Regions from separate parts of the Lysinibacillus sp. GW821-FHT14F06 genome, predicted to be linked through region 1. Evidence: a T-box and tRNA genes for the amino acid it is inferred to sense, from the RefSeq annotation. Region 1 holds a T-box; the other holds one or more tRNA genes.
What was found. A T-box is a leader RNA that pairs with one kind of tRNA and senses whether it is charged. The one in region 1 lies ahead of argS (arginine--tRNA ligase), so its partner is inferred to be a tRNA-Arg.
Positions count from the first base shown of each region.

Region 2: it has a tRNA-Arg gene. The T-box ahead of argS (arginine--tRNA ligase) is inferred to sense a tRNA for this amino acid. The anticodon was not compared.

Region 1 is NZ_JBXAPF010000004.1:156,621-163,955, forward strand. Features, by position in the region: gene AC1RNS_RS05710 (ABC-F family ATP-binding cassette domain-containing protein) at 1-476, opposite strand, end outside; gene AC1RNS_RS05715 (FtsW/RodA/SpoVE family cell cycle protein) at 615-1,853, opposite strand; gene AC1RNS_RS05720 (helix-turn-helix transcriptional regulator) at 1,840-2,235, opposite strand; gene AC1RNS_RS05725 (sigma-70 family RNA polymerase sigma factor) at 2,216-2,767, opposite strand; T-box leader at 2,943-3,162, shown strand; gene argS (arginine--tRNA ligase) at 3,211-4,890, shown strand; gene AC1RNS_RS05735 (MFS transporter) at 5,033-6,217, shown strand; gene AC1RNS_RS05740 (TcaA NTF2-like domain-containing protein) at 6,462-7,335, shown strand, end outside.
Region 2 is NZ_JBXAPF010000006.1:65,847-73,181, reverse strand. Features, by position in the region: gene rapZ (RNase adapter RapZ) at 1-153, shown strand, start outside; gene AC1RNS_RS07480 (gluconeogenesis factor YvcK family protein) at 158-1,153, shown strand; gene whiA (DNA-binding protein WhiA) at 1,221-2,168, shown strand; gene AC1RNS_RS07470 (HPr family phosphocarrier protein) at 2,283-2,540, shown strand; gene clpP (ATP-dependent Clp endopeptidase proteolytic subunit ClpP) at 2,696-3,286, opposite strand; tRNA gene AC1RNS_RS07460 (tRNA-Arg) at 3,596-3,670, shown strand; gene AC1RNS_RS07455 (basic amino acid ABC transporter substrate-binding protein) at 4,174-4,971, shown strand; gene AC1RNS_RS07450 (amino acid ABC transporter permease) at 5,058-5,762, shown strand; gene AC1RNS_RS07445 (amino acid ABC transporter ATP-binding protein) at 5,759-6,481, shown strand; gene AC1RNS_RS07440 (spore coat protein) at 6,540-7,154, opposite strand; gene AC1RNS_RS07435 (LemA family protein) at 7,316-7,335, shown strand, end outside.

The DNA.
Region 1 (7,335 bases):
GAGCCTTCAAGATCGCCCATTAGCATATAGTGAAGATCATCTGAGATGCCTAAACCGTTTAATAATGTTGCTGCCTCTGAGTCAGCCTCCCAACCGTTTAGCTCTGCAAATTCACCTTCTAGCTCAGCTGCACGCATGCCATCCTCATCACTGAAATCTTCCTTTGCATAAATTGCATCTTTTTCAGTTTTTACATCGTATAGACGTTTGTTACCCATAATGACAGTATCGAGAACTGTGTGCTCGTCATATTCAAAATGGTTTTGTTTAAGGACTGATAAACGTTCGTCCTTACCCATTGATACATGACCTTCCTGTGCTTCAATCTCACCAGAAAGAATTTTTAAAAATGTCGATTTACCAGCACCATTTGCCCCGATTAAACCGTAGCAATTCCCCGGTGTGAATTTTATATTTACGTCTTCAAATAGTTTACGATCGCCATAGCGAAGACCTACATTACTTACTTGAATCATGCAAGTTCCTCCTTTTTTCACAATGGCTCTAGTATAGCATGAAATATGTTCCATAGTCTATAAACATTATTAAATCAAGGTTTAGCAGCCCCAATAAATGGACCAGCTCCCTATGATGTTGTTGAATACTTACTTATCTCAAATATATGAATTTCGTCGATAGATACTTAGTGTGAAGCCGATAGCAACACTGCCTATCAACATTGGGAATACACCATGGCTTATGAATGGGATTGGCATTGACATAATTGGTACAAGTCCGAACAGCATTAGAATATGATAAATAATTTGCGTTGTTATATAGGCAGCCCCACCTACGATTAATAATCGCCCGTATTCGTTCTGAATGAAGGAAAGTATTCGGACTATACGGTAAATAATGAAGGCGAAAAGGCATATAATGAATATTCCAGCAACAATCCCGTACGTTTGTAAAATCGTCAGTAATACAAAATCAGTATGGGCCCCGCCAGCAAATGGTTGACTGCTAGTGCCAAACCATGTGAGCTTTTTTATCATATTAGAAATATAAATGACAGTAGAAGCATCCTCTAATCCTGGTGTATAAATAGTCTGCATTTGTGTAAGTTGATATGGCTTCAATGGTGCAATCAACAAGTACCCGATTACGCATATAAACAGAAAACTGAAAGCAACAGTACATGCTAACTTTTGTCTGCGAGAAAAGTTGCTTGCATAAAATAATGAGGCAACAATCGCAGTATATGTAAAGAATAGTGAAATGTCTGGCAAAAGGATGTAAAAGTACACACCGATAGAATAAAGAATAAGCAGCCACCAAAATGATTTTTTTGCTTTAGCAAAAAGCCCTGCAAACGCAATTAAAAAGAGAGGCAATGTCATCCAACCTTTAAGCTCAAGTGGCCCAATTTTAAAAAAGATGATACCATTCATCACTTGATTACCATTTAAGATAATGAGAAATAACACACATGTCAGTACATATAAATATATAGAATAGCGCTCTAGCTTGCGAAAATCGAGTCGCATTAAGACAATAGTGGTAACAATGCCACCACTAACAATCACGATATTGCGGATAATAGAATCCCTTAGCAAGAATTCAGCCGGCAGAAGTGGTAAGAAGCTACAAAATGCCGCTATCAGAAATGAAATAATGAGCAGCCAATCGATTTTTGGCTGATGAATCTGATTTAGCGATATACCAAGCTTTGTAGCATTACCCATTTCACGCACAGCTTGTTGTTCTGCATCAATATCGCTATATCCCTTTTCCAGCCAGGCATGCTTCGACTTCTCTAAATGATAGGTCAGCTCCTTTTCAACTACATCATGTGCCTCCTTGTTACGAATAAGTCTCTTTGTATGTTGAATATATTGCTTAATCGTTTGCATAACGTGCCTCCTTCAATAATTGCTGAATGCAAGGGCGCTCATGCATTTCTTTGTTGAACTTTGTCAGTAGCTTAATACCTTTATGTGAAAGAACGTATCGTTTTTCATCTTTGTGCCATTCACTAACAATGAGTTGCTGCTGTTCAAGGCGATGTAGCATAGCATAAATCATTCCTTCGTTAAAATGAACTGCTGCTTTGTTTTTTGTATAAAGAAGTTGTGTAAGCTCATATCCTGAACGCATCGTTTGCAGCATCGGTAACAGCACCTGATCCAAAAATTCCTCTTGAACACCTTTACGTACAACTTCTCGATGCTTCTCTGTAAACTGCACTTTTTGAAACTGACTTTTCATAGCTTGTTTAAAACGTGATTCCGTCAAATGGATTCCCTCCTAATGTTTTTTGTAACAAAGAACGCGCCTTACGAAGTCTCGTTTTGACTGTATTTTTATTTAATGATAGAAGGTAGGCAATCTCCTGTACCGAGTATTCCTCAAAATAATAAAAGTAAATAAGCTCACGATATTTGACAGGAAGTGCCATCACTAAGTCAAATAATGCTTCAGCTTCACTATTTTTTACGACTTGCTCAAGCAAATCACTCGTTTCTAATGTTTGTGCTAGGACATTTGTTTCGGTGACATCAACATTTTTCTTGTACCAGCTCTTTAGATAGTCTTTTGAATGATTAATTGCAATACGCCACAACCATGTCTTCAAACTAGCATTTCCCTGATAAGTGGATAATGCCTTATAGCATTTGATAAAAATTTCTTGTGTTAAATCCTCAGCAAGTGCGACATCATGTACATATGTATAAACAAGCTGTAGAACCTCTTGACCATAATCCGTCATTAGTTCCTCTATCAGCTGATTTCGTGATAATTCACTGACAGCTATCACTTCCTCCATCTCTACATCTCCTTCCTATTCATGTATTAGACGAGTATCACTTAGCACTGGTTTTATTTTTTCTATAAAATTCTTTGATGTGTGGCTAATGTAATCCTGCCAAGTATTCTAGTATGTTCTTAAACCAAAAGTTGACTTTCATTAGAAGTTACTGTAAAATATTCTGAAATTACAGTTAAATTCAATGAAAAAGAGAGTAGTTTATGGATAACTGGAAAGCGAATTAGGGGTAGTGTAAGCCTAATGCAGGAGCCATAAATGAAACGCACTTTGGAGAAGGTTCTCGAAAAAGAAGTAGAGAATATCGGGGAGTCACCTCGTTAACAATTGAAAGTGGTCATTTGAAAATGGCAACTAGAGTGGTACCACGGGATAACTATGCTCTCGTCTCTATCTATTAGAGACGGGAGCTTTTTTATTTTTTTAGAGGAGGAAGATGAAAAATGAACATGAAGGAACAAATAGCCAAAAGCATTGCTGTTGCATTAAAGGATCAGCTCACAGATAAAGAAATTCAACATTTATTAGAAAAACCCAAAAAATTGGAGTTAGGGGATATAGCTTTTCCGTGTTTTACTCTTGCTAAAGAATTTAGAAAATCACCTCACAGTATCGCTGATGAGATAAAAAACAATTTGACATGTGAAATCATAAAGGATGTTCAAGCAATAGGAGGATACGTTAATATATTTTTTAATCAGTCAATCGTTACAAAACAGGTGCTTACTAAAATATTAATAGAACAACATTTATATGGAAGTCAGCAGGAATCAAAAGGGAATATTGTCATTGATTTATCTTCTCCTAACATCGCGAAGCCATTTTCTATGGGGCATTTACGTTCTACTGTAATTGGCAACGCATTAGCTAATATTGCCGAAAAAAATGGCTATCAAGCAATTCGCATCAATCATTTAGGAGACTGGGGAACTCAGTTTGGTAAGTTAATTGTTGGCTATAGACGATGGGGCAATCAACAGGCGATTGCGAATGCGCCGATTGAAGAATTATTAAAAATTTATGTGAAATTTCATGAAGAAGCTGAACAGGATGAAACCCTTAATGAAGAGGCACGTAATGCATTTAAAGCATTGGAGGATGGTAATGAAGAGGCATTAGCTCTATGGCAATGGTTTAGAGATGCATCTTTAAAGGAATTCAATACCATCTATCAACTTCTTGGAATTCGCTTTGATTCATACAATGGGGAAGCCTTCTACAATGACAAAATGGCAACAGTTGTCAAGGAATTAGAAGAAAAAGAACTACTTATAAAATCTGATGGGGCATTTGTTGTGGAAGTTGAACAGATGCCGCCTTGTTTAATTACTAAAACAGACGGTGCGACACTATACGCAACTCGTGATTTGGCAGCTGCTTTCTATCGTAAACAGCACTATGACCCTAAAAAAATATTTTATGTGGTTGGCAATGAACAGTCCCTACATTTTAATCAGCTATTTAGGGTTATAGAGAAAATGGGGTATGGATGGGCAAAAGATTTACAGCATGTGCCTTTTGGGATGATTCTAAAGGAAGGTAAAAAAATGTCAACTCGTAAAGGTAAAATTGTTTTATTAGGTGAGGTACTGAAAGAAGCAATTACTACAGCAAAATGCAATATTGAGGAAAAAAATCCAAAGCTCGAGCAGAAAGATATTGTTGCCCATCAAGTTGGTGTAGGAGCGGTTATATTTAATGATTTAAAAAATGATCGTCTACATGATATAGAGTTTTCTCTTGAGCAAATGATGAATTTCGAAGGGGAAACAGGTCCATATATTCAATACACTTATGCACGTATATCATCCCTCTTGGAAAAAGTAAATGAACCTGGCAATGAAGTATCTTTTGAAAAATTAGGTGAGCAAGCATGGCCAGTTATTTTACTACTAGAACAGTTTCCGAAAGTAATTACCAATGCTTTTGAGCAGGCAGATCCGTCACAAATTGCTAGATATGCCTTACACTTAGCTCGTTTATTTAATAAATACTATGCTCAAAATAAAATATTAGTTGAAGATGGTATTAGAGGCTCACGATTAGCTTTCTGTCAATGTGTCAGTATCATTTTAAAAGAATCATTAGCATTATTGGGTATTGCAGCACCAAAGAATATGTAAACGAAGCACACATCTACTACACTGTGGTAGATGTGTATTTAAATTGACCAGTACTGGAAAAAATGATAAAAGGGAATAGAAAGAAATCAGAGGTCTGACAATAATGGTAGATTTTACAGACTAGAGAGAAGGTTTAATAAATATGATAAAAAAGCAATGGACGCTTTCATCGGTGCTTATAGTTGTATGTATTTTTTTCATTGCCCTCAATATGCGTCCAGCAGTAACCGCAATTGGACCACTCTATAATATTCTATTGGAGTCATTACATATATCTAATACAAAAATGAGCTTTTTAACATCAATACCAGTATTTTGTATGGGACTCTTTGCACCCTTTGCTGTACCATTACAAAAAAAATTTGGCACAAAAACAGCTATTACGCTCTTAATTCTCCTTCTTGCTCTAGCAAATGGATTGCGTTTTTTAAAAGAAAGTTATGGTTTACTTGTGATCACAAGCTTTCTTGCAGGATTTGCGATTGCGCTTATTGGTCCAATGCTAAATGCCTACATCAAGAAGAAATTTCCGAATCGTTTCACTACAGTTGTCGGAATTTATTCATTTGGAATAGGAACAGGCGCAACACTGAGCGCAGCACTAACCGTAATGTTTTATAGCCATTTTTATGGGAGTTGGACGATAGCTCTAGGCAGTTGGTCAATCCTAGCGCTCAGCACCCTGATGATGTGGTATCTGTTGATCCAAAAAGAGGGGCAGGAGCTATCAAGAAAAGATGAAAAGTCTGAACAGTTGACACGAAATCCGTGGAAAAGCATCCAGGCTTGGACAATGTTAATTTATTTTGGCTTACAAACATCACTATTTTTTTCAATGATGTCCTGGTTAGTACCAATATTGCAGGATAAGGGCTATTCACTTGGTGCAGCAAGCACGATTTTAACATGTATGTCTTTCATACAAATGATTGGTAATATTGTTGTTCCGATACTGATGGAAAAATGGACGAGCCGGATAGCTTGGCTTTTTGCTTTAGGCATTTTAGGCATCTTTGGATTTGCATTATTATGGGTGGGCTCAGGTACGTTGCTATTATTTGCAGTGTTTATCATTGGAATCGTCTTAAGTGGTTTATTTCCAATCGGGTTATTATTGCCATTGGACGAGGCAAGAACGACTGAGGAGGCGAATAGTTGGTCGTCTATGGTGTTGTCTGGCGGATTTATAATAAGCGCTATCATTCCAATTGTAATAGGCTATTGCTATGATATCACTGGAAATCACACAGTGACTTTTACTATTTTCATGACCATAATGCTTGGTATTATGGCAACAACTTATAGTTTAAAGAAAAATTCTCTCTAATGGCATGTTAATTACTCAAGCATGTCTTTTTTTAAAAATTATTTTTGCCACAAATTATAAGTCAAATTTCATAACAAAGATATAAAAGAAATAATTTTTATAGGTAAAATGAATTGATTAAAAGAAGCAAATAATATTTTTATAATATAACTCAATTTATAATAATATTATGTAAACTTGAAACGTATATAAACCTTGTTTATGATAGAAAAGAAAGAAGCTGAAAGAAAGTATTGGTGAAGCTATGCAGAAAAAGATGCTCATTTTGGGAGCAACAGCTATGCTATTAACAGGCTGTGGTAATCAAACAGTGGCAGAACTGTTTCAGACAAAAAAATCAGAGACAAAATCAGAAAAAGTAGTAATAAAACAGGAAGAGAAAATTGTGCCAGAGGTAAAAGTTGTTGGTGAAAACGGTATTGGTGCAGGGCTTATTGTCAGTCAGGATAAGGATAAGCTTTATATAGTCACAAATGGTGCACTCGTAGCCTCTAAGCCGGTTGCACTCATTGAATTTGCGAATAATAAGCTTGTGGAAGCGACTGTACATTATATGTCTACAGCACATAATATCGCCATCTTACAAGTATCCTATAAAACATCAGTAAAGGTACCGACGATATATAAGGGAGATTTAAATCAGCTTTCGGTTTATGTCGATGGTTTGCCACACACCATTCATAAGTACAGTGATAAAGTTGCTGCTTATTATATAGATGTAGACCAATCATTACCATTAGGAAGCCCTGTACTGGAGGCAGAGAATGGTGAGTTTGTAGGTATCTACTTTAATCGTCAGCAAAACGATGTTTCACAGCCATACATATTGCCATTTAAAGACATAGCTCAGCTAGTTGATGAATGGATTGAAGAGGGAATGAGAGTTAGTGATCGACTTTCTCAATCCAAAAATTTGTACCCCTATATAGAGCAGGGGGATCAAGCAACTGTAAAGCAGGCTATAGAAAAGTACGGGAAAAATATTTTTGCATATAATGAAGATGAAATTAAGCAATTTTTAGATGTATTCCATAAGCATTTAAAAGCTGCTGTTGATATTCAGGACGCTAGTGTAATGGAATCTATAGTTGGAGCAGATGATTTACAGGAAACTTTGA
Region 2 (7,335 bases), on a different contig from region 1:
AGACAAGAAGGAAAATCACAGCTTGTTATTGCCTTTGGTTGTACGGGTGGGCAGCATCGCTCAGTGACATTAGCTGAGTATTTTGGGGCATATCTAGGTGGAAAAGAGAATACGGTTATAACGCATCGTGACATCAATCGAAGAAAGGATTGAGTGAATGGGGAAAAGGCAAACTAAGCTTGTTGTTATAGGTGGTGGTACAGGGCTTTCTACATTACTAAGGGGACTGAAGCATCATCCATTTGATATTACTGCTATTGTAACAGTAGCAGATGATGGTGGTTCTTCAGGGCGCTTACGAGATGATTATGATATACCACCACCCGGCGATGTCCGAAATGTTATTGCGGCATTATCAGATGTTGAGCCACTTGTAGAGCAAATGTTTCAATATCGTTTTTCAGCATCACAAGATTTACGAGGGCACTCATTAGGTAATTTAATGCTCACTGCTTTAACAGAGATTACTGGAGATTTTAACCATGCCATTAGCGAAATGGGAAAAGTGTTAAAGGTCCATGGTCGTGTTATACCAGCTGCCAACAAAAAGATTAATTTACATGCAGAGCTTGTGGACGGTTCTACAATCGAAGGTGAATCTAAAATTCCAACGGCTACAAAACGTATTAGTCGTGTTTTTTTAGTGCCTGAAAATGTGAAACCGTTACCAGAGGCAATACGAGCAATCCATCGTGCGGATTATATTTTAATTGGTCCTGGTAGCTTATATACGAGTATTATTCCTAACCTGCTTGTCAAAGAAATTGGTGACGCTGTTGTAAGAGCTAAAGGAAGAAAAATTTATGTTTGTAATTTAATGACTCAAAAGGGTGAAACTATTTCCTATACAGCAGGAGATCATGTAAAAGCAATTTACGAACATGTTGGCGCTTCCTTTATCGATTCTATTTTAGTAAATGAAGAGAAATTACCACATCCTGTACAGGAGCTTTATATGGAAGAATGTGCGGAACCTGTAACATTTGATGTGGCAAAGCTTGAAAGTATGGGATTAGAGGTTATTAAGCGCGACATTGCAACGATTCGATCAGATGGGACGGTTCGTCATAATGCGACAAATGTTGCTAAATGGCTTGTAGAATACGCAAATATTTATAAACAAAAAGTAAACAATCCAAAAATACAATCATAAAGCGCTTATTGTATATGATAAGATGAGCATATACATAGAACTGAAAGTTGAAAGGGGGGCACGTGATATGTCTTTTGCTTCTGAAACAAAAAAAGAATTAACGCAAATAGAAGCAGACAATCATTGTATGAAAGCAGAAGTATCTGCCCTAATTCGTATGAATGGTTCATTATCCTTTGCGAATAAACAGTTAAGCTTAGACGTACAAACTGAAAACGCTGCAATTGCAAGAAGGCTCTACACGATTATGAAAAAGTTGTATCCATATAACGTCGAGTTACTTGTTCGAAAGAAAATGCGTTTGAAAAAAAATAACGTCTATATTTGCCGTGTAAGAGAAGGTGCGCGCGAGCTACTAATTGATTTAGAAATCATCTCAGACGACTTTCAATTCAATCATACAATTTCTCCAAAGCTCATTAAAAAAAGTGGTCAAAAAAGAGCATATTTACGAGGTGCATTTTTAGCAGGCGGCTCTGTTAATAATCCAGAAACGTCAGCCTACCATTTAGAAATCTATTCTTTATATAAAGAGCATGGCGAGGCTTTAATGGATGTGATGAATGAATTTGAGCTAAATGCAAAAACAATAGAACGGAAAAAGGGCTTTGTGACCTATTTAAAAGAGGCAGAAAAAATTTCTGATTTTCTTAATATTGTAGGAGCTCATCAGGCAATGATGAAGTTTGAGGACGTTCGTATATTGCGGGATATGCGGAATAGTGTTAACCGTATTGTCAATTGTGAAACAGCAAACTTAAATAAAACAATAGGTGCAGCATTGCGTCAGGTAGAAAATATTCGATTTATTGAAAATTCCATTGGTTTAGATCAATTACCAGAAAAGCTTCGGGAAATTGCTCGTTTACGAGTGGAATATCAAGATGTCACACTTAAAGAACTGGGTGAAATGGTATCAAGCGGAACGGTCAGTAAATCAGGTGTCAATCATCGTTTACGAAAAATCGACGAAATAGCAGATGCATTAAGACGTGGAGAAAAGATAGGCGGTTAAGTTTTCATACTTTTCAGGTATGAATGTGATGCGTAATCGCGTATTGTTCTTTTGCTAGTAAGTGAGGTAAGATAAAACTAATAAGATGAACGGTAGTAAAGGGGAGTTTTGAGAATGACCGAGAGAAGAGTCCAAGTCAAATTAAAATTAGGACTACAGGCTAGACAAGCAGCGTTATTTGTTCAAGAGGCAAATCGCTTTAGTGCAGATATCTTTCTTGAGAAGGATGAGAAAAAAGTTAATGCTAAATCCATTATGGGTGTAATGAGCTTAGCTATTGCCAAAGGAACAGAGGTTGTTTTAAGCAGTGAAGGCAACGATGCTGAGCAAGCGGTTACAGCATTAGCAGAATTAATCGAAAAAGAAGATTAAATATAAAGACTGTCCAATAAATTGGGCAGTTTTTTCGTGTACTATTACTGAATTGACAGATAGAAACCCCAAAGTGATGGATGAAACGGATAGAACGTCAAAATAAAAGCGAAAACAAAGACATCTCAGAATTAATCCGAGATGTCTGTGCCTAGTTATTTACGGTCATTACGGTCCATAATATGGTCGATTAAGCCATATTCTTTTGCACGTTCAGCTGTCATGAAGTTATCACGATCTGTATCTCTTGAAATGACTTCAAGTGGTTGCCCAGTACGTTCTGATAAGATACCATTTAATTTTTCACGTAGGAATAAAATTCGTTTTGCAGCGATTTCAATCTCAGTTGCTTGACCTTGTGCGCCACCAAGTGGTTGGTGAATCATCACTTCTGCATTTGGTAAAGCGAATCGTTTACCAGGCTCACCTGCTGCAAGTAGGAATGCCCCCATAGATGCTGCCATACCGATACAAATTGTTTGCACTTGTGGTTTAATAATTTGCATTGTGTCATAGATGGCCATACCAGCAGTGATTGATCCACCTGGTGAATTAATATAAAGTGAGATATCTTTATCTGGATCTTCAGCTTGTAGGAATAAAAGCTGAGCAACGATAGAGTTAGCCACGTTGTCATCAATCGCACTTCCTAAAAGGATGATGCGGTCTTTTAGTAGTCGTGAATAGATGTCATATGCACGTTCACCACGGCTTGTTTGTTCAATAACTGTAGGAATTAAATTCATGTTAAATCCTCCTTAATAAAACTAAATTCGAATACTTTTGCTGAAAACTTCTGTTGTATTTCAGCTGTATCCTTATCATACACATTATAGTCAGGGAAGGTCAAATATTAACCCTGCTAAAGTGAAATAAAAAAAATAAATTGTTTTTGCATTCTATAGTTGAATTGTTAGCAATACGTTTGTATAATAGTTAAGGTCATAAGTTTAAAGTACGGTTCACTATTTTGCGGGTATGCTTCAAAGAAATGAGGATTATCTACATCTTGCTTTTCATAAAGCCTAGAGTGAGTACTTTTTTTTTGTTTAATTGCCCTCGTGGTGTAATGGATAACACGTAAGATTCCGGTTCTTGCACTGGGGGTTCGATTCCCTCCGAGGGCGCCATTTTACTGATTATTTGAAAATTTTTATAGCTCGATTCTCCTAATAAGTAGTTTAGCAGCCTGCTTAGTGGAGAAAGATGGGAAAATAGTGGAAATACTGCCCTAGTTGGCATTATTCCCGTATTTGTTCCATTCAAACCTTCAAAAAAAGCAACAACTCCAAATTATTTTTTAGTGAACATACTGTACGTGAGGACTAGCCATCTAGTCGAAAAAAAAGAATCCTATCTGAGGGGATTCTTTTTTTTTGACTAAAACTATCTAATAATGGCATGATTAGTATATGTATAAATATACATTTTTGATGACATTTTCGTTTATTCATACCGTTTTTTGCTAAAATAGCGCATGAAAATAAATTTTTATGAAAAAATAATTACTTTTATACGAAAAGTTATTGTCTATTAGCAATAATGTTACTATAATTGACCTAATAGTCGAACATTTCCGAATTGTGAAAAATGAAGTCGTGTTTCGGAAAAACATATTTTAGGGGGAAACGCTATGAAAAAAAGATTATCTATGTTACTTATGCTCGTGGCAGCACTAATGCTAGCTCTAGCAGGATGTGGCGCGAAGGAAGATAAATCATCAGGTGGTGCACCGGCAGAGGATGGCGGAAGCGATAAAAAAGTTTATAAGGTAGGTACAGAGGCTACTTTCGCTCCGTTTGAATCAATTGACGATAAAGGGAATATTGTAGGGATTGATGTCGATATTTTGCAGGCTATTGCTGATGAAATGAACTTTGAAGTAGAATGGCAAAATATTGGCTGGGAGCCTGTATTCCAAACAATTCAAAATGGTGAAACCGATATTGGGGCATCTGGAATTACAATAACAGAGGAACGTAAACAATCGTTCGACTTTACCGATCCATACCATGAATCTCAATTATTAATTGTAGTAAAAGAAGATTCAAAGATCCAATCATTTGCAGAATTAAAAGATAAAAAGGTTTCAGTACAAATCAATTCTACTGGACATACAGCTGCGAAAAAGCTACAGGGTGATGCTAGTAAAAAAATTATGGCATTTGAAAATCAACCAGTGGCTATCCAGGAAATGCTGAATGGCAATGTAGATGCTGCAATCGGTGATAATGCAGTAGTTAACAAGTATATCCAAGCACATCCAGATCAAAAACTAAAAATAGTAGAAGATGATACTTTTGAAAAAGAATATTATGGCTTTATGGTTCAAAAAGGAAATAAGGAGCTTTTAAACCTATTAAATGAAGGTCTACAAAAGATTAAAGAAAACGGTAAATTAAAAGAGATTACTGGCTCAGACTTTAAGTAAGACAAGAATAATGATGCCCTAGCATAGCCTATATGCTAGCGGCTTCATATTTTTTCGTAACTTTTTAGGGGAAATGGGGTTTTCGGATGGACATCTTTGACTTACGCTGGGACATAGTCTGGAACTACCGAGATATGTTTATACGTGGTATTGGCGTAACACTAATTTTGACACTCAGTGGTTACTTTGGTGGTATTTTTTTAGGATTATTTTTAGGGCTCGGAAAATTATCGACGAAAAAATGGATTTATTGGCCATGTAAGCTTTATGTTGATTTATTCCGTGGAACACCAATGCTAGTACAAATTTTATTAATTCATTTAGCCGTAATACCAACGATTTTTGGACACTCTTTAGGTTATATGGTGTCAGGAATCACGGCACTTATTTTAAACTGTGCTGCCTATAATGCGGAAATCTTCCGTGCGGGTATTCAAAGTATTGCGAAAGGTCAAATGGAGGCAGCTCGATCACTTGGTTTAACACATAACCAAGCGATGAGAAAAGTCATTTTACCACAGGCATTTAGACGAATGATCCCACCTTTAGGGAATGAATTCATCGCGCTGTTAAAGGATTCCTCTTTAGTAACTGTTATTGCGGCTCCAGATATTTTATATGCAAGTAAAGTAGTAGCAGGAGCTAGCTTCCGTTTCTGGGAGCCTTACATTGTTGCAGCATTATTATACTTAGTTTTAACGTATGGTGTAACAAAAATTGTGACATTTATCGAGAAGAGATTCAGTAATAGTTATGTCCCTCGTAAGGCAGAAGGGCGGGAAGCACGATGATTAAAATTCAGAATTTACACAAATATTTTGGCAAGCTAGAAGTTTTAAAAGGTATTGATTATGAAATACAAGAGAAACAGGTAGTTTGTGTAATAGGACCATCTGGTTCAGGAAAAAGTACATTTTTACGGTGCATTAATATGCTTGAAGAAGTGACTGATGGTGCCATTTATATTGAAAACGTGAAGATTAATGATCCTAAAACGAATATAAATGCAATACGTGCAGAAGTAGGCATGGTGTTTCAACAGTTCAATTTATTCCCGCATATGACGGTTATTGATAATGTGACAATGGCTCCTATGCAAATTCGTAAGATGAGCCGTGCCGACGCTGAAGCGCTAGGACATGAGCTTCTTAAGAAGGTTGGTTTAGATAGTAAGGCATATAACTATCCTGAACAGCTTTCAGGCGGTCAGCAGCAACGTGTTGCTATAGCTCGTGCTTTAGCAATGAAGCCAAAAGCGATTTTATTTGATGAACCTACATCCGCACTTGATCCAGAAATGGTTAAAGAGGTGCTAGATGTCATGAAGAACTTAGCAGCTGAGGGAATGACAATGATTGTCGTTACACATGAAATGGGCTTTGCACGTGAGGTAGGCGATCGTGTGGTCTTTATGGATGGCGGCTATATTGTGGAAGAAGGAGTACCAGAGGAACTCTTCGGAAACCCTCAAAATGAACGAACAAAAGCATTTTTAGGAAAAGTTTTATAACAAATAAGTAAAGCAGTCTCAGGTGATTTATATCACATGTGAGACTGCTTTTTGGTTGTTAATGAAGTGGATTTGTAGTAGTACCAAATGAATCAAGTATTGTGCGCATATCCTGCTGCGAATATTGAGGTACTTGATAGTAGCCATGTTTATTTTGGTAAATAGATAATTCGTATGCCATTTCAATGCAGTTGGGAATACTATCTGCAACAACACGGCGAACTACAGGGTTTGTAGTCTCAGTAGCAGCCGCTGTCATACATTTTGCTGCACCTTTTTGAGCACCTAATAAGAAGCCGGAAATTGTTTCATCATTTATTTCATTTGCATTTTGCATTGGTTTTTTAGGTTGCCCAGGATTTAATCCATAAGTAAAGTTATTGCCTGTCTCCATTTGGTAACGTCCAGTTGGAACAGATGGATCATGCCCAGTTTTAAAGGATTCCACAATAGTGTTATACATGCCTAAAGTGAAGTTATATTGGCGATCCAAAATGCTAAGTAACTCAGGGTCCTTTACCTGTGGACGTAAAATAATGGATTGATTCATACCAGCAATAATTTCGCCCAGTGTTTCATGCATGTCCATAACTTCATGTCCACCATGATTTAGGCTTTGTTGTTGGTTGAATGATGGTTGGTTAGCTGATTCATTGTGAAATGATTGTGACAAAAAAAACGCCTCCTAAATGTTATTTTGTTGCAGTATTTAGTATGTCTATTTAGATATATTTCATACGGTATAAATCCATTGGCATATATATAGAATAGAGATGTTTTTTTGCAACACAATAGAGGTAAGGAAAAGCAAGTAGGTAAAGGAGGGAATATAAATTGAAAAAAGTTTTTGGACC